4 regions of the Nocardiopsis sp. NPDC006198 genome follow, and region 3 is predicted to be linked to each of the others. Evidence: predicted binding sites of a transcription regulator. Region 3 holds the regulator's gene; each other region holds the start of a gene.
The links. The regulator HrcA, encoded in region 3, represses chaperone genes, less so after heat shock. The targets are predictions, from matches to a motif close to TTGGCACTCTCNNNNNGAGAGTGCCAA.
Positions count from the first base shown of each region.

Region 1 (4,127 bases), on a different contig from region 3:
GGCATCGGAGCACCGGTCATGATGCGCGCGCACAGGCCCGGGCGGACCGCCGCGGGGGAGGGGTCGCCGGCGGGGATGTCGCCGACCACCGGCAGGCGGACCGGGGAGTCGGCCGTGGCCGACTCCAGGTCGGCGGCGCACACGGCGTACCCGTCCATGGCCGAGTTGTCGAAGCCCGGCAGCGACACCGGCGAGGTGACGGTCTCGGCGAGCACCGAGCCGTGTGCCCGGAGCAGGTCCAGCTCGGTGGGCTGCGGGTCGGCGATCAGTGCCAGGACGTCGGCGACGTGCTGTTCGACGCTCTTCACGGGGGTTCCTCCGTTGTCGCGGTTCCTGGGGCGGAGCGTCTCCCCTCCCTCAGGAGTTGATGCGCATCCCATTGTCACCACGTCCGGCCCCGTGTGTGCGGCCTCCCGGCGCCGCCGGGCCGTGCCGGGCCCGCGGGCGGGCGCCCCCGGTGCGGGTCAGGGGCGTCCGGCGTCCTGGCGCTCGACGAAGTCGCGCAGCCACGGCAGGAGCTCGTCCGCGAGGTCGGGCCGGCGGCAGGCGAAGTCCACCACCGTGCGGATGTAGTCGGCCTTGTTCCCCGTGTCGTAGCGGCGGCCGCGGAACAGGACGCCGTGCACGGTCCCGCCGTCCTCGGGCTTGCGCCGGGCGAGCTCGCGCAGGGCGTCGGTGAGCTGGATCTCCCCCCCGCGGCCGGGCGGGGTCTCGTGCAGGACGGGGAAGACCGCCGGATCGCAGACGTAGCGGCCGATGATGGCCCAGCGGCTCGGGGCGTGCTCCGGCGCGGGCTTCTCGACCAGGTCGGTGACGGCGACGACGTCCTCCTCGTCGGTGGGCTCGATGCCCGCGCACCCGTACAGGGAGACCTGCTCGGGCTCCACCTCCATGAGGGCGACGACGCTGCCCCCGCGCCTCTCCCGCACCTCGATCATGCGGCGCAGCAGGTCGGCCGACTCGATGAGGTCGTCACCGAGCAGCACGGCGAACGGGTTGTCGCCCACGTGCGCCTCCGCGCACAGGACCGCGTGGCCGAGCCCCCTGGGCTCCCCCTGGCGGACGTAGTGGACCTGGGCGAGGTCGCTGGACTCGCGCACCGAGCGCAGCCGTGCGTCGTCGCCCTTGGCCTCCAGGGCCTCCTCCAGCTCGTAGGCCCTGTCGAAGTGGTCCTCGATGGAGCGCTTGCTGCGTCCCGTGATCATCAGGACGTCCTTGAGGTCGGCGGCGACCGCCTCCTCCACGACGTACTGGATCGCGGGCTTGTCCACGATCGGCAGCATCTCCTTGGGCGTGGCCTTGGTCGCGGGGAGGAACCGCGTGCCCAGGCCGGCCGCGGGCACGACCGCCTTGGTGACGGGCGCGGACGCGGAGGGTCGCTTCTGCTCGGTGGCGTCGTTCATGTCGGCACTTTAGGACAGTCCCCGGCCGTCTCGGCGCCCCGACGCCCGGCCGGGCGCCAAGAAGTCCCCGCTCTTTCGGGCGGCGGAGCGCAAACCGCCACCGGGCGTTCACCGCCCGGGGCAGGCTCCGCCGGACGCGCCCGGACCGCCCCGGCGGGAGCGGCCCCCTCGCCGCCCGGTCCGTCCCGCTGCCACACTGGCCCCATGAGCGGGAGCAGCGGTGACGGCGGTCCGTCGGAGAAGGCCCGGCTGCGCGGGGACGTCCTCGCCCGGCGGCGGGCCCGGGGCGCGGAGGAGCGCGCGCGGGTCGGGTCGGCGGTCCGGGACGCCCTGATGGGCGTCCCGTGGCTCGCCATGGGCGGGACGGTCGCGTGCTACTACTCCGTCGGAGGGGAGCCCGGCACCCGCAAGCTGGTGACGGCCCTGTGGAAGCGCGGCACGTACGTGCTGCTGCCCGTGTTCCTGCCCGGCGGCGACCTGGACTGGGCGGCCTTCGACGGGCCCGAGGGCCTGGCCCCGGCCGGGCACGGCCTGGTGGAGCCCACCGGGCACCGCTACGGCCCCGGGGCGCTCGCCCGGGCGGACGCCGTGGTCTGCCCCGCCCTCGCCGTGGACCGGAGCGGGAACCGGCTCGGCCGGGGCGCCGGCTGCTACGACCGCGCACTCGCGCACAAGGGCCCGCACACCCCGGCGATCGCCCTGGTACACGACGACGAGCTCGTGGACTCCCTTCCCGCCGAGCCGCACGACCGGCCGGTGGACGCCGTCCTCACACCCGGCGGCGGCCTGCGCGTGTTCGCGGGCGGGGTGTGGCCCGGGGGGCACGACACCGTGTGACGCGGGCGGGGGTGGTCCCGTCGAAGGACGGCCCGAGGACGTACGTCGGCCCGCGGACGCGCGGACGGGGTCCCGGCCCCTCCGTCCCGACCTGTGTCCGCGACCGGCGGCCAGCGGGCCGGGTTCGGACCGCCCGCCGGGGGCGCCCTCACGGGGAGGACCGGTCCGGGAGCGGGGCCCGGGCGGTCGGCCGGGGCGTCCTCCCCGGCCCGTGACGGCGGGGATTATCCCGTCCGGGCCGGGCGTTGTCCCTGGCGGTCGCGCCCCGGCGACGCCACCGTTCCGGCACCTGGGCCGCTGCCGCGCGCGCTCGGCGCGAGCTGCTGTCGCGGCTCCGGTCGGCGAGCGCGTACTATTTAGCAGTCAACGGGCGAGAGTGCCAGCAAGGAGGACCCGGAACAGTGCCTACGTACCAGTACGCGTGCACCGAGTGCGGCGCCCAGATGGAGGTCGTGCAGAGCTTCAGCGACGACGCGCTGACCGTCTGCCCCGAGTGCGAGGGACGCCTGCGCAAGGTGTACTCCGCCGTGGGGATCGTCTTCAAGGGCTCCGGCTTCTACCGCACCGACAGCGGCAAGACCTCCAACAGCTCCGTCCTGACCGGCTCCAACGCCGGTTCCGGCGACGGCAAGGACTCCGGCTCCTCCGAGTCCGGCGGCACCGCCTCCTCCGGCACGGACGCCAAGAGCTCCTCCGGCGACTCGGGCTCCAAGGCGAGCACCGGCGCCGGCACGAGCACCAGCACCAGCACGACCAGCAGCACCGCCGCCGCGGCAGGTTAGCCGCAGGGCCGTTGACCGACGCAGCGCCGCCGAACACTCGGCGGCGCTCGGCACGTCCGGCCTGTGGACAACGGCCGCACGGCCCCGCCGCGGCCTAGCGTTGGAACATGACCAGCGCACCACCCCCCTACCGGCACCGCCGGGCGCTCACCCGCCTGCTGGACCGGCACCGGCGCGTCGTCGCCGCCCTCCTCGCGGCCGCCGCGCTCCTCAGCGCCGTGCTGGCGGTACGCCCGCCCCCGGAGCCGGCCGGCCTCGTCCTCGTCGCCGCCAGGGACCTCGACGCCACGTCACCGCTCGCCGCGGGCGACCTCGCCCCGCGCCCCCTGCCCTCCGACGCGGTGCCGGACGGCGCGCTCCCGGCCGACACGGAGGCGGCGGGCCTCTCCCTCACGTCCCCGGTACGCCGGGGCGAGGTGATCACCGACGCCCGCCTCTCCGACCCTCCCGCGGGCCCGTACGGGCCCGGCCTGGTGGCCGTCCCCGTACGGGTCTCCGACCCCGGTGCGGTCGGGCTCCTCTCCCCCGGCAGCCGGGTGGACGTCCTCGCCGCGGGGAGCCCCGACGAGTTCGCCCCGGTGCGCGCGGGGCCCGCCGTGGAGGTGGTCAGCGACCGCCCCGTCCTCGCCCTTCCGGCCGAGTCCGACCGGGGCGGCGGGGGAGGCGCGCTGATCCTCATCGCCGCGACGCCCGCGGAGGCCCGGAGCCTGGCGGGCCACGCCACGGCGTCACGCCTGTCCATCACCATTCGCGGTTGACCGATGACGTGTGGTGGTGAAAGCTGGCGGGCGCCGGTGAGCGCCCCTCGGACGCGCCGGCCCTCCCACACACATCGAGTACGTAGGGCTGTTCCATGGAAGGCTTCAAGAAGTTCCTGCTCCAGGGAAACCTGGTGCAGCTGGCGGTCGCGGTCGTGATCGGCACGGTCTTCGCCAACCTCATCACCGCGTTCACCGAGGGGTTCATCACCCCGCTGATCGGGATCTTCGGCGGTATCCCCACGTTCGGCGACCTCTACTTCGAGATCAACGGCAGCCGGTTCATGTACGGCTCGTTCATCGACGCCCTGATCTCGTTCCTGATCACCGCCGCGGTCCTGTACTTC
Region 1 is NZ_JBEXSY010000045.1:50,710-54,836, forward strand. Features, by position in the region: gene glp (gephyrin-like molybdotransferase Glp) at 1-308, opposite strand, end outside; gene galU (UTP--glucose-1-phosphate uridylyltransferase GalU) at 465-1,403, opposite strand; gene ABZ234_RS24650 (5-formyltetrahydrofolate cyclo-ligase) at 1,608-2,240, shown strand; gene ABZ234_RS24655 (FmdB family zinc ribbon protein) at 2,642-3,022, shown strand; gene ABZ234_RS24660 (SAF domain-containing protein) at 3,130-3,780, shown strand; gene ABZ234_RS24665 (MscL family protein) at 3,876-4,127, shown strand, end outside.
Region 1: ABZ234_RS24655 (FmdB family zinc ribbon protein) is a predicted target of HrcA. The motif match lies at 2,597-2,623, and genes of this name have one in related genera.

Region 2 (4,127 bases), on a different contig from region 3:
CCGAGAACCTGGCGCTGGCCCTGGACGCCGCCGAGGTGGACCGGGACCGGCTGTGGGAGGCCCTGGCCGCCGTGGACGCCGACGCCTGGGTCCGGTCGCTGCCGGACGGGCTGGACACGCGGGTGGGGTCGGGCAACCTCACGTTGGACCCGGCCCACGTGCAGCAGCTCGCGCTGGCCCGGGTGGTGCTGGCCGACCCGGAGGTGCTGGTGCTGGACGAGGCGACGTCGCTGATGGACCCGGGTTCGGCCCGCCACCTGGAGAGGTCCCTGGCCGGTGTGCTGTCGGGGCGGACGGTGGTGGCGATCGCGCACCGGCTCCACACGGCGCACGACGCCGACCGGATCGCCGTGGTGGAGGACGGCCGCGTCAGCGAGCTGGGCAGCCACGACGAGCTGCTGGCCCGCGGGGGCTCGTACGCCGACCTGTGGCACGCCTGGCACGGGGCCGTCTGAGCGCTTCAGGCGTCGCCCTCAGGACGGCCACTGGTCGGGACGGGGGAACCTGGAGGTGTCGATCTCCAGGCCGAAGGGCTCCGGCAGGCCGATCTTCTCGCCGAACTCCACGGTCGTGGCGTGGTTGTACCGGCCGTTGCCGGGCTGCTCGTAGAGGGTGACCGACGGTCCCATGTCGTCCCAGGCGTCGATCAGCAGGTAGAGCGGGACCGGGGCGTGGGCGTAGCCCCACAGCTTCTTCCTGCGGTCGACGTCCATGCTGCTCCTGGACACGATCTCGACCACCAGTTCGGCCTCGTCCGCCGGGCAGGGGCTCACGGACGGATCGAGGACGACGGACTCGGGCATGACCACCAGGTCCGGCACGTACAACCGCTCGACGACCGGGAGCTGGATGCCGAGGGTCTGGTAGACGCCCCGGTCGTCGGGGACCGTGCTGAGCAGAGCACGGTTCACCCGGGCCGCGATGTAGGTGTGAGGTTCGGGAGGGGGCGCCACGAGCACGACTCCGTCGTCATCGACGATCTCGGCCCGTCGGCCGTCGTGCACATCCAGCTCTCGCCAGGTGCGCAGCACGTGGTCCCATCGCGACGACTCCGCCGCCGGGGCGGCTTCCGTCATGGCCGGACTCATCTCGCTCGCACCTCCGGACAGGAAGCGTAACGCTCCGCACCCCCGTCCGCCCGACACTTCGCAGAATAGCCACGGCCCCCTCCGAAGGACAGTCCCCGTGCCCGGCGGTCCCCGCGCCGGTAGCCCCGGAGGCACCGGCCCCGGACACAGCGAAACCGGGCGGCCCCGAAGGGCCGCCCGGTCGTCGCGGGCGAGGTCGCGTACCGGACCCCAGAACTCCAGGAGGTCCTAGAAGTCCATGCCGCCCATGCCACCGGTCGGGTCGCCGGCGGGAGCCGACGCCTTCTCCGGCTTCTCGGCGATGACGGCCTCGGTGGTCAGGAACAGACCGGCGATGGAGGCCGCGTTCTGCAGAGCGGAGCGGGTGACCTTGGTCGGGTCGATGACGCCGTCCTTGAACAGGTCGGTGTACTCACCGGTGGCGGCGTTGAGGCCGAAACCGGGCTCCAGGTTGCGGACCTTCTCCGCCACGACGCCGCCCTCGAGGCCGGCGTTGATGGCGATCTGCTTGAGCGGCTCAGCGATGGCGCGACGCACGATGTCGGCGCCGATGGCCTCGTCGCCCTCGAGGTCGAGCTTGGCGAACGCGGGGACGCTGGCCTGCAGCAGCGCGACGCCACCGCCGGGCAGGATGCCCTCCTCGACCGCGGCCTTGGCGTTGCGGACGGCGTCCTCGATGCGGTGCTTGCGCTCCTTGAGCTCCACCTCGGTCGCGGCGCCGGCCTTGATGACGGCCACGCCGCCGGCCAGGCGGGCGAGACGCTCCTGGAGCTTCTCGCGGTCGTAGTCGGAGTCGGTGCGCTCGATCTCGTTGCGGATCTCGTTCACGCGACCGGCGATCGCGGTGGCGTCACCGGCGCCGTCCACGATGGTGGTCTCGTCCTTGGTGACGACGACCTTGCGGGCACGGCCGAGCATGTCGAGCTCGGTGTTCTCCAGCTTGAGGCCGACCTCCTCGGTGATGACCTGGCCGCCGGTCAGCACGGCGATGTCGCCGAGCTGGGCCTTGCGGCGGTCACCGAAGCCCGGGGCCTTGACGGCGACGGACTTGAAGGTGCCGCGGATCTTGTTGACGATCAGCGTCTGGAGGGCGCCGCCCTCCAGGTCCTCGGCGATGACGACGAGCGGACGACCGGCCTGGAGGACCTTCTCGACGACCGGCAGGAACTCGTTGTTGTTCGAGATCTTGGAGTTGACGATGAGGATGTAGGGGTCCTCGAGGACCGTCTCCATGCGCTCGAGGTCGGTGGCGAAGTAGGGCGAGATGTAGCCCTTGTCGAAGCGCATGCCCTCGGCGAGCTCCAGCTCGAGCCCGAAGGTCTGCCCCTCCTCGACGGTGATGACGCCTTCCTTGCCGACCTTGTCCATCGCCTCGGCGATGGTCTCGCCGATCTGGGTGTCGCCGGCGGAGATCGAGGCGGTGGAGGCGATCTGCTCCTTGGTCTCGATGTCCTTGGAGAGGTTGCCGAGCTCCTCGTTGATGCGGGAGACGGCGGCCTCGATGCCGCGCTTGAGGCTGATCGGGTTGGCGCCGGCGGCGACGTTGCGCAGCCCCTCGCGGACGAGGGCCTGGGCGAGCACGGTGGCGGTGGTGGTGCCGTCACCCGCGACGTCGTCGGTCTTCTTGGCGACCTCCTTGACCAGCTCGGCCCCGATCTTCTCCCAGGGGTCCTCGAGCTCGATCTCCTTGGCGATGGAGACACCGTCGTTGGTGATCGTGGGGGCGCCCCACTTCTTCTCCAGAACGACGTTGCGGCCCTTCGGGCCGAGCGTGACCTTGACGGCGTCCGCGAGCTGGTTCATGCCGCGCTCGAGGCCGCGACGGGCCTCCTCGTCGAACGCGATCAGTTTGGCTGCCATTGGATTCTTGTCCTCCCGTGACCGGGCTGATACGCGATGGGACGAGGCATGCGCCCGCGACGGACGACCGGAGCGCTCCGACAACCCTGCTGTCGGGAGCCACGGTCTCGCAGCCTCGATCCGGTTAGCACTCAAGGAAGGCGAGTGCTAACCAGGTCCCTTTTTAGCACTCGACCATGGAGAGTGCAAACGATGTGGTCACGATTTCCCCTCCCCTCCTACCAGCATCTACCTGCACATACACCCCGTGATGAGCGGTTTTCCGCGCTCAGCGGACAGGCTCCGGCACCCTCCGTGCCTGCGCGAACGGCCCGCTCCGGCCCGGGGCCCGGTGCAGGCCCCGGGCCGGAGCGGAGGCCCGGAACGGGCACGGGCCGAAGCGAGGCGGAGGCCCGGAACAAGCACAGCCCGGGTGCCCGCGGGGTTCTGGAGGTGCCGTAGGCGGGTTCGCGAGGAACGAGCCAACCTGCCGTAGGCGCCGAAGGTTCCCGCGCTGACAGGCACCCGGGCACGGGCCGAAGCGAAGCGGAGGCCCAGAACAAGCACAGTCCTCAGGAGCTGAGCCTGCGCATCGCCCGGGAGCCGAACGCGAGCGCCGCGACCGCCAGCGCGACCGCGACGGCCCAGCCGATCCCGACCGACAGGCCCCAGTCGCCCGCGAACAGGGCCCGTTCGGCGTCCACGACGTAGGCCACCGGGTTGAGCCGGGACAGGCCGTAGAGCCACGACGGGGCCAGCTCCATCGGGAGCAGCACGCCGGACAGCAGCATCAGCGGCATGATCACCGTCTGGAGCACCGGAGCGAACACGTAGGTCTGCTTCACCGCCATGGCCGTCAGGTACGACAGGGTGGACAGGCCGATCCCCAGGACGGCGAGCAGGAGCAGGCCGACCACCGCGCCCGCCACGGAGATCCGCAGCCCGAAGGGGATCACCAGCACGATGATGAGCACCATCTGCGCCATCATCTGCGCCACGTCCCGCAGCACCCGGCCGAGCAGCAGCGACACCCGGCTCGCCGGGGTGGCCAGCATCCGCTCGTGCGCGCCGGAGGCCATCTCCGGAAGCAGCCCGAACCCGGCGAACCCCGTGGTGAACAGGGCGACCATGACCAGCAGGCCGGGCACGAACCACTGCCAGGGATTCTCGCCCTCGGCCCCCGCCAGCCCGGTGAGCAGG
Region 2 is NZ_JBEXSY010000005.1:98,940-103,066, reverse strand. Features, by position in the region: gene ABZ234_RS05750 (ABC transporter ATP-binding protein) at 1-455, shown strand, start outside; gene ABZ234_RS05745 (Uma2 family endonuclease) at 474-1,076, opposite strand; gene groL (chaperonin GroEL) at 1,317-2,948, opposite strand; gene ABZ234_RS05735 (ABC transporter permease) at 3,500-4,127, opposite strand, start outside.
Region 2: groL (chaperonin GroEL) is a predicted target of HrcA. The motif match lies at 3,112-3,138, and genes of this name have one in related genera.

Region 3 (4,127 bases):
CCACGGCGCCCCTCCCGAGCACGACGCGGACGGCGGCGGCGTGGCCGCCCCCGACCCGTCCTCCGACTCCACCGAGGGGAGCACGCAGCAGCCGGCGGAGCCGCCTCGGGACCCCGAGAGCTCACCCAGCTCCGGCGAGGACGAGGACCCGGCCGAGGAGGGCGTCGAGACCGCGTCCACCTGCTCTCCCCCCGCGGACGGGCCGGCGCCCTCCCCCAGCGCCTCCGCGGAGGAGAAGGACGGCGGCGCCTCCGCCTCCGAGGAGGAGTGCGACCCGAGCGAGGAGCCGACCGACGGCGAGGCCGGCGGCGGTGACGAGAGCGGCAGCGGCGGTGGCGGGGAGGCCCCCGGCGCCGGCAGCGGGGACGAGGGGGCCGGCGGCGGCGGTGAGGAGACCTCCGGCGGCGGTTCCGGCAGCACCGGCGGCGACGCCACCAGCAACCGGGCCGTGCCCGGGGAGTGACACGCGGGCCCGGTGCGCCGGGTCCGACGACGGAGGCGGCCGGGGGGATCCCCCCGGCCGCCGCCCCCGGTGCCGGGGGCGGGGGCCTCCCCCCGGGGGCGGGGGGCGCCGGTCCCGTCGGGTGCGGGGGCGGGGGGTCCCCCCCCCCCCGCCTCCGTCGTTCCGTCGGCGGTGTGCCCGCTCCCGGCCCCGTGCCCCTCGCCGCTACCAGCGCCCGGTGCGCGCCTGGAGCACCGCCAGGGCGGCGACCCCAGCGGTGGAGGTGCGCAGCACGCTCTGTCCCAGCAGGGCCCGCACGGCGCCCGCCGCGGTGAACGCGTCGAGCTCGGCGTCGGAGAACCCGCCCTCGGGGCCGACCACCACGACGATCCCCGGACCGTCGCCCGAGGGCAGGTCCAGTTCGGCCAGGCGTCCGGCCCCGTCCTCGTGCAGGACCACGCCCAGGTCGGCTCCGGCCAGCAGCCCGGCCACGGCGGACCGGTCCGCGAGGTCCTCGACCAGGGGCAGCCGCCCCCGCCGCGCCTGCTTGGCCGACTCCCTCGCGGTGGCGCGCCACTTGGCCAGCGCCTTGGCCGCCCGGTCGCCCTTCCAGCGGGTGACGGAGCGCTCGGCGGCCCAGGGCACGATCGTGTCCACCCCGGCCTCGGTCATCATCTCCACGGCCAGTTCGCCGCGGTCGCCCTTGGGCAGCGCCTGGACCACGGTCAGGCGGGGACGCGGCGCGGGTTCCTCCCGGCGCTCCACCACCGTGCAGACGACGTGGTCCCTGCCCACGGCGGACACCGTGCACCGGGCACGCAGGCCGAGACCGTCGGACAGGTCGACGGTCTCGCCCTCCCTGATGCGCCGCACGACCGCGGCGTGGTGCCCCTCGGGGCCGTCCACCGTCACCCGGTCGGCCGCCAGTGCGGCGGTCCCGACCAGGAAGACGGGGGGTGTCACTTCGCGCCGAAGGCGTCGCGGAGCTTGGCGAAGAGGCCGCCGTGCCCGGGGCTGAACCGCCCCGGGGACTGGTCCTCGCCGCGCAGCTCGGCGAACTTGCGGAGGAGGTTCTCCTGCTCCTCGTCGAGCTTGCCCGGGGTCTCCACGTCGACGCGGATGCGCAGGTCGCCCCGGCCTCCCCCGTCCAGGTGCGTGACGCCCTTGTTGGACAGGGTGATGACGTGGCCGGAGTTGGTGCCCGGCCGCAGATCGATGTTCTCGGTCCCGTCCAGGGTGTCGAAGGCGAAGGACGCGCCCAGCGCGGCGGCCGTCATGGGGACCGTCACCGTGCAGTGCAGGTCGTCGCCGCGCCGCTCGAAGGTCGGGTGGGGACGCTGGATGATCTCCAGGATGATGTCGCCGCGCGGGCCGCCGTTGGGGCCGACCTCACCCTCTCCGGCGAGCTGGATCCGGGTGCCGTCGTCGACGCCGGCCGGGATCTTGACGGTGCGGGTGACCTTCTCGCGCACCCGGCCCTCTCCCGCGCAGTCGCCGCAGGGGTTGGTGATGACCGAGCCCTGGCCCGAGCACTGCGGGCAGGGGCGGGAGGTCATGACCTGGCCCAGGAAGGACCTCGTCACCTGGGAGACCTCGCCCTGGCCGTGGCACATCTCGCACGTGGTGCGGTGCGAACCGGCCGCGGTCCCCTCGCCCTGGCACGTCTCGCACAGGATCGCGGTGGGGAAGGTGATCTCCTTGCTGACCCCGAACGCGGTCTCCACCAGGTCCAGTTCGACCCGGATCTTGATGCTGCGCCCGCGCCGGACCCGTTCCCGGGGGCCGCGCCCGCCGGGCTGGCCGCCGCCGAAGAAGGCGTTCATGATGTCGTCGAAGGCGAACCCGCCCCCGCCGCCGAAGCCTCCCGCGCCGCCACCGCCGGGAGCGTAGGGGTCCTGGCCCATGTCGAACATCCGGCGCTTGTTCTCGTCGGAGAGGACCTCGTAGGCCTGGGTCACCTCCTTGAAGCGCTCCTGGGTCGCGGGGTCGGGGTTGATGTCCGGATGGAGCTCGCGCGCGAGCCTCCGGTACGCCTTCTTGATCTCGTCCTTGGACGCGTCGCGACGCACCCCGAGAACCTGGTAATAGTCTCTGGCCACTGAGTTACTGTCCTGCCAAAATCTGTCCGACATACCGAGCCACGGCGCGTACCGCTCCCATTGTTCCCGGATAGTCCATCCGGGTGGGCCCCACGACACCGATCTTGGCGAGCGACTGGTTTCCCACACCGTAGTCGGCCGAGACGATGGAGGTGGACCGGAGACCCTCGTGGAAGTTCTCCGCGCCGATGCGCACCGTGAGCATTGACGGGTCCTTCGCCTCACCCAGCAAACGGATGAGGACCATGTTCTCTTCCAGCGCCTCCAGGACGTCCCGCAGGCTGGCGGCGAAGTCCACGGCGGCGAGGTTGGCCGTCCCCGCGAGGACGATCTTCTCCTCGTGCCGTTCGACGAGGCTCTCCAGCAGGACGGAGAGGACGGCCACCGCCATCTGGCGGTGTTCGGGCGGGACCTGCGCGGGCAGGTCCTCCACCGCGTCGGGCACCTCTCCGAGGTGGAGACCGGAGATGGCGCGGTTGAGCATGGAGCGCAGGTCGTTGACCGCGGTTCCGTTGACCTCGCCGAGGCCGTCGATGACGCGCTGCTCGACCCTGCCCGTGTCGGTGATCACGACCATCATGACCCGCTGGCCCCCCAGGGGGACCAGCTCGACGTGCTGGACCGAGGAACGGGTCAGCGACGGGTACTGCACGATCGCGACCTGGCGGGTGAGCTGCGCGAGGAGCCGCACGGTCCGCGCGACGATCTCGTCCAGGTCCACCGCTCCGGCGAGGAAGGACTCGATGGCGCGGCGCTCCGGCGCCGACAGGGGCTTGACGGAGGAGAGCCGGTCGACGAAGAGCCGGTACCCCTTGTCCGTGGGCACGCGTCCCGCGCTGGTGTGGGGCTGGGCGATGTACCCGTCCTCCTCCAGCGCGACCATGTCGTTGCGGATGGTCGCGGGAGAGACCCCGAGCCTGTGCCGGTCGGCCAGCGCCCTGGAGCCGACGGGCTCGTTCGTGTTGACGAAGTCCTCCACGACCGCTCGCAGGACAGCGAGCTTGCGCTCGTCCAGCAACTCGCCACCTCCTGGCACTCCGGGGTCCTCAGTGCTAATTCTATGCCCGGCCGCAAACCCGGACGGCTACCCCTCGGCGGTAACACCGGCGGAGGCGCCGGATCTTCCCTCCGGAGCGGCGACGTGCGCCACGGCGCGGATGAACCGACACCCTCCCCCAGTAGACTGCACGACCGTGGCTACCAAGGGAACCGGCCGCTACGGCCGCGACGTGCTCGCAGGCGACTGGCGGCTGCCCCGCAAGGGGGCCGTGCGCGAGGTCGCCCTGAGTCGGGACCTGGTCGTGGAGGACGCCGACGAGGCCTTCTGCGGAGCGGTCGTGACGTGGGACAGGTCCAGCGTGACCCTGGAGGACCGCGCGGGGCGCCGCAGGGTGTTCGACCTCGGCCCGGCCGCCTTCCTGCTCGACGGGAGACCCGTGACCCTGGTGCGCCCCGCGCCCGCGCCGCGGGGACCCCTGCGGAGCGCGTCCGGCTCGGTGGCGGTGCCCGGGGCCGCCGCGCGCACGGCGCGGGAGAGCAGGATCTACGTGGAGGGCGCGCACGACGCCGAGCTCGTGGAGAAGGTC
Region 3 is NZ_JBEXSY010000086.1:10,114-14,240, forward strand. Features, by position in the region: gene ABZ234_RS31365 (hypothetical protein) at 1-463, shown strand, start outside; gene ABZ234_RS31370 (16S rRNA (uracil(1498)-N(3))-methyltransferase) at 668-1,405, opposite strand; gene dnaJ (molecular chaperone DnaJ) at 1,402-2,541, opposite strand; gene hrcA (heat-inducible transcriptional repressor HrcA) at 2,546-3,559, opposite strand; gene ABZ234_RS31385 (DUF3097 domain-containing protein) at 3,735-4,127, shown strand, end outside.

Region 4 (4,127 bases), on a different contig from region 3:
GCCTTGCGGCGCTCGCCGAAGCCGGGCGCCTTGACGGCGGCGACGTTGAGCGTGCCCCGGATCTTGTTGAGCACCAGGGCGCCCAGCGCGTCGCCGTCGATGTCCTCGGCGATGATCAGGAGCGGCTTCTTGCTCTGGACGACCTTCTCCAGCAGGGGCAGCAGCTCGTTGAGGCTGCTGATCTTCCCCTGGTTGATGAGGATGAGGGCGTCCTCCAGCACCGCCTCCTGGCGGTCGCCGTCGGTGACGAAGTAGGGCGAGACGTAGCCCTTGTCGAACTGGAGCCCCTCGGTGAAGTCGAGGTCCATCCCGAAGGTGGGGGCCTCCTCCACCGTGATGACGCCGTCCTTGCCGACCTTGTCGAACGCCTCGGCGATCAGGTCGCCGATCTGGGCGTCCTGGGCGGAGTTGGTCGCCACGTAGGCGATGTCCTCGCGCTCCTCGACGGGGCGGGCGCGCTCCAGGAGGATCTCGGAGACGCGGGCGGCCGCGGCGTCGATGCCCCTCTTGAGGGCGAGCGGGGAGGCGCCGGAGGTGACGCTGCGCAGACCCTCGCGGACCAGGGCCTGGGCCAGGACGGTCGCGGTGGTGGTGCCGTCACCGGCGGCGTCGTTGGTCTTGGTGGCGACCTCCTTGACCAGCTGGGCGCCCAGGTTCTCGTACGGGTCGTCCAGCTCGATCTCACGGGCGACGGTCACGCCGTCGTTCGTGATGGTGGGGGCGCCGAACTTCTTGTCGATGACGACGTTGCGGCCGCGCGGGCCGAGCGTCACCTTGACGGCGTTGGCGAGGCGGTCGACGCCCCGCTCGAGGGCGCGGCGGGCGTCGTCCTCGAACTCCAGGATCTTCGGCATGTGGGTGCTTCCTCTTGAGGCTCGTATAAAACGAGCATCCCGCCCCGCCCGGCGTTATGCCGACCGGTGCGGGATGCCTGGCTCCGAGCCCGGTGGACCGGGCCCCGTCGAGACCTACTTCTCGACGACCGCGAGCAGGTCGCGGGCGGAGAGGACCAGGTACTCCTGGCCGTCGTACTTGACCTCGGTGCCGCCGTACTTGCTGTAGAGGACGACGTCGCCGACCTTCACGTCCAGCGGGATGCGCTTGTCGCCCTCGTCGTCCCAACGGCCGGGGCCCACGGCGAGGATCTCGCCCTCCTGGGGCTTCTCCTTGGCGGTGTCCGGGATGACCAGACCGGAAGCGGTGGTCTGCTCGGCCTCCAGCGTCCTGACCACGACGCGGTCCTCGAGCGGCTTCAGCACGGTCTTGGTGGCGGTCGACACGGTGTGACCTCCCCCTTCAAAGTTTCGGTGTACTGGCTCCGGTCCGCGCTGGCACGCGGACCGACTGCGAAAAAGGGGCGACAGAGGCGGCCTGTCGTCGCGGGTGCCAGACCGGCGTCGTCGCGATTAGCACTCTACCCCTGAGAGTGCCAGAATGGAAATGCGACCGTGACCCCCGGTCGGGGACTTCCGTGAGGAGCCGGGCATCCTGCCCGCGCCGCGGCGGCCCCCACGACGCGCGGGGCGTCCGGGTCCGCCGACACAGACCGCCCTTCGACGTCCGAGGTGAACCCCATGCGCGTGCCCGCCTTCGAGGCGCTGCTCTCCGACGCGGGCCGGGAGGTGCTGGCGGGCGTCGATCCGGGGAGCGCGGTCCGGGACCAGCTCGGCACGGCGTCCCTGCTGCGGTCCGACCCGCGCGTGGCGGCCCTGGACCCTGATCTACCCGTCTCGGAGCTGGTCAACGCGCTCCTGACCCAGGTCTCCCTCCGCGAGCGCGGCCGGGCCAAGTTCGGCGACGCGGCGGGGCGGATGTTCTTCACCCCGAACGGCCTGGAGCAGTCCACCCGGCGCGTCGTGGCCGAGTACCGGGCGGGGCGGACCGCCGCGGTCGCGGGTTCGGTGCCGGCGGGCGGCTCCACGGGCGACCTGTGCTGCGGGATCGGCGCGGACCTGCTGGCGCTGGCCGGGCGCGGCGTCCCCGTGGAGGGCGTGGACTCCGACCCGCTGACGGTGGCGGTCGCCCGCGCCAACATCGGGGCCCTCGGGCTGTCGGACCTGGCGCGGGTCCGCGAGGGCGAGGTCGGCGCGTCGGCGGTCGGCCGCTACCCGCTGCTGTTCTGCGACCCGGCCAGGCGCGGCGGGCGCGGCCGGGTGTTCGACCCGGCCGCCTACTCCCCCCCGTGGGACGTGGCGACGGGGCTGGCCGGGGCCGCGGAGGCCGCCTGCCTGAAGGCGGCTCCGGGCATCCCGCACGAGGCACTGCCCGAGGACGCCTCCGCCGAGTGGATCTCGGTGGACGGGGAGCTCAAGGAGACGGCCCTGTGGTTCGGCGCCCTGGCGGAGGGCGCGGGGGCCCGGCGGCGCGCCACGGTCCTGCACGAGCGCGAGGGCCTGCTGGCCCGGGAGGGGGCGGCCGCGCACCTGGACGCCGACCCCGGGGCGGGCCCGGCGCCCGTGGCCCCGGCCCGGCGCTACCTGTACGACCCGGACCCGGCCGTGGTGCGGTCGCACCTGGTGGCGGAGGCGGCGGCGCGGGTGGACGGCGCGCTGCTGGACGAGCGGATCGCCTACTTCACCGCGGACACGGCGGCCGTGTCGCCGCTGTGGCGGGTGCTGGAGGTGGTGGAGATGCTGCCGTTCTCCCTGAAGCGCCTGAGGTCTGCGGTGCGGGCGCTGAACGCCGGGACGGTAACGATCAAGAAACGCGGATCGGCCGTGGACACGGAGAAGCTGCGCCGTGATCTGCGGGCGTCGGGCCCCGAGTCGGTGACCGTGGTCCTCACCAGGATCGGCGACCGGCCCTTCTGCCTGCTGTGCCGCGAGGTCGGGACCCCCTCCCCGGGGTGACCCCCCGTCGGCGGCCCGTCGGCGCCCGGGCCCCCGGCACGCCGGGCGGCGGGGGCGCGGACCCCAGATCGTTACCTCTCTCACCCAGATCTTCCGCCGTCCCCTGGGGGCGAAGGGACCCAGGTCGTTAAACTGACGACCGCTGCAGTCCTTCCCTTCTCATGGATTCACCCGGAAGACTCGTGTGAGCGGTCCGCCCCGCGATGCGGTCGGATCTCGGACCTTGCGCCGTATATATACGGACAGTCACACTCCAGTCACGATGGGGCGGTAACCATCGCGGGAGCGCCGCCCGCCCGGGGACCATCGAGAACCCGACCCGTCCGGAACCGTCCACTCCCCCGCACGGGTACGGGAGCGCCAGAACCAAAGGAGCACCTCGGTGGAACAGACCAATCACAACTTCCTCAACGGGGGAGGCCAGTCCGGTGTCTCCGACCGGATGCGTGACCTGCTCTCCCAGGCCGCCCAGGAGCACGTCTCCGAGCAGAAGTCGCAGGGCGCCGTCAGCGAGGAGATGCGCCAGCGCCTCGAGGGGATGGAGTGGCTGCTCCGCGAACTGCGCGAGCGCGAGCTCACCTCCCTCGCCGAGTCCGTCACCACGGTCAACGGGCGCATCGACGACTTCCTCGCCCGCCCGCCGGAATGGGCCGAGACCCTCGCCGAGCACATCGAGGTCGTCGGCCAGCAGGTCAAGCCGCTGTCGGACATGCCCTCCCTGCGGGCCGACACCCAGCGCATCGCCGGACACCTGGACACCGTGCTCACCCGCCTCCAGCGGATGGCCGAGACCGGCGACCGGACGGCCGACCAGGTCACCGAGCTCGGTGAGCGCCTGAACGGGCTGAGCGAGACCGTGGGCGCCCGCCTGGACTCCCTCGACACCGCCCTCGCCGCGCTCACCGCCAAGGCCGACGCCGTCGAGGCGTCGCTGTCCGCCCTCTCCGAGGTCTCCGGCGAGCGGCACGGGGCCGTCGTCACCGCTCTGGCCGAGAGCCGCACCGAGCTCTCCGACTCCCTCGCCGAGGGGCGCACCGAGCTGGCCGAGGCGCTGGCCGCCGGGCGGACCGAGATCACCGGCGCCGTCGAGGCCGGGCGCGAGAGCCTGGCGGGCGTCGTCGCCGAGAGCCGCGAGGCCCTCACCGCCGCAGGCGCCGCCCTGGGCGAGACCGTCACCGCCAAGGTCGAAGAGGTCTCCGGCGAGCTGCGGACCCTCGTGGAGGAGCGCGCCGGCGACCTCCGGGCCTCCGTCGAGGAGCGGGCCGCCGAGCTCCGCAC
Region 4 is NZ_JBEXSY010000070.1:21,068-25,194, reverse strand. Features, by position in the region: gene groL (chaperonin GroEL) at 1-854, opposite strand, end outside; gene groES (co-chaperone GroES) at 969-1,280, opposite strand; gene ABZ234_RS29380 (class I SAM-dependent methyltransferase) at 1,575-2,849, shown strand; gene ABZ234_RS29375 (hypothetical protein) at 3,232-4,127, shown strand, end outside.
Region 4: groES (co-chaperone GroES) is a predicted target of HrcA. The motif match lies at 1,407-1,433, and genes of this name have one in related genera.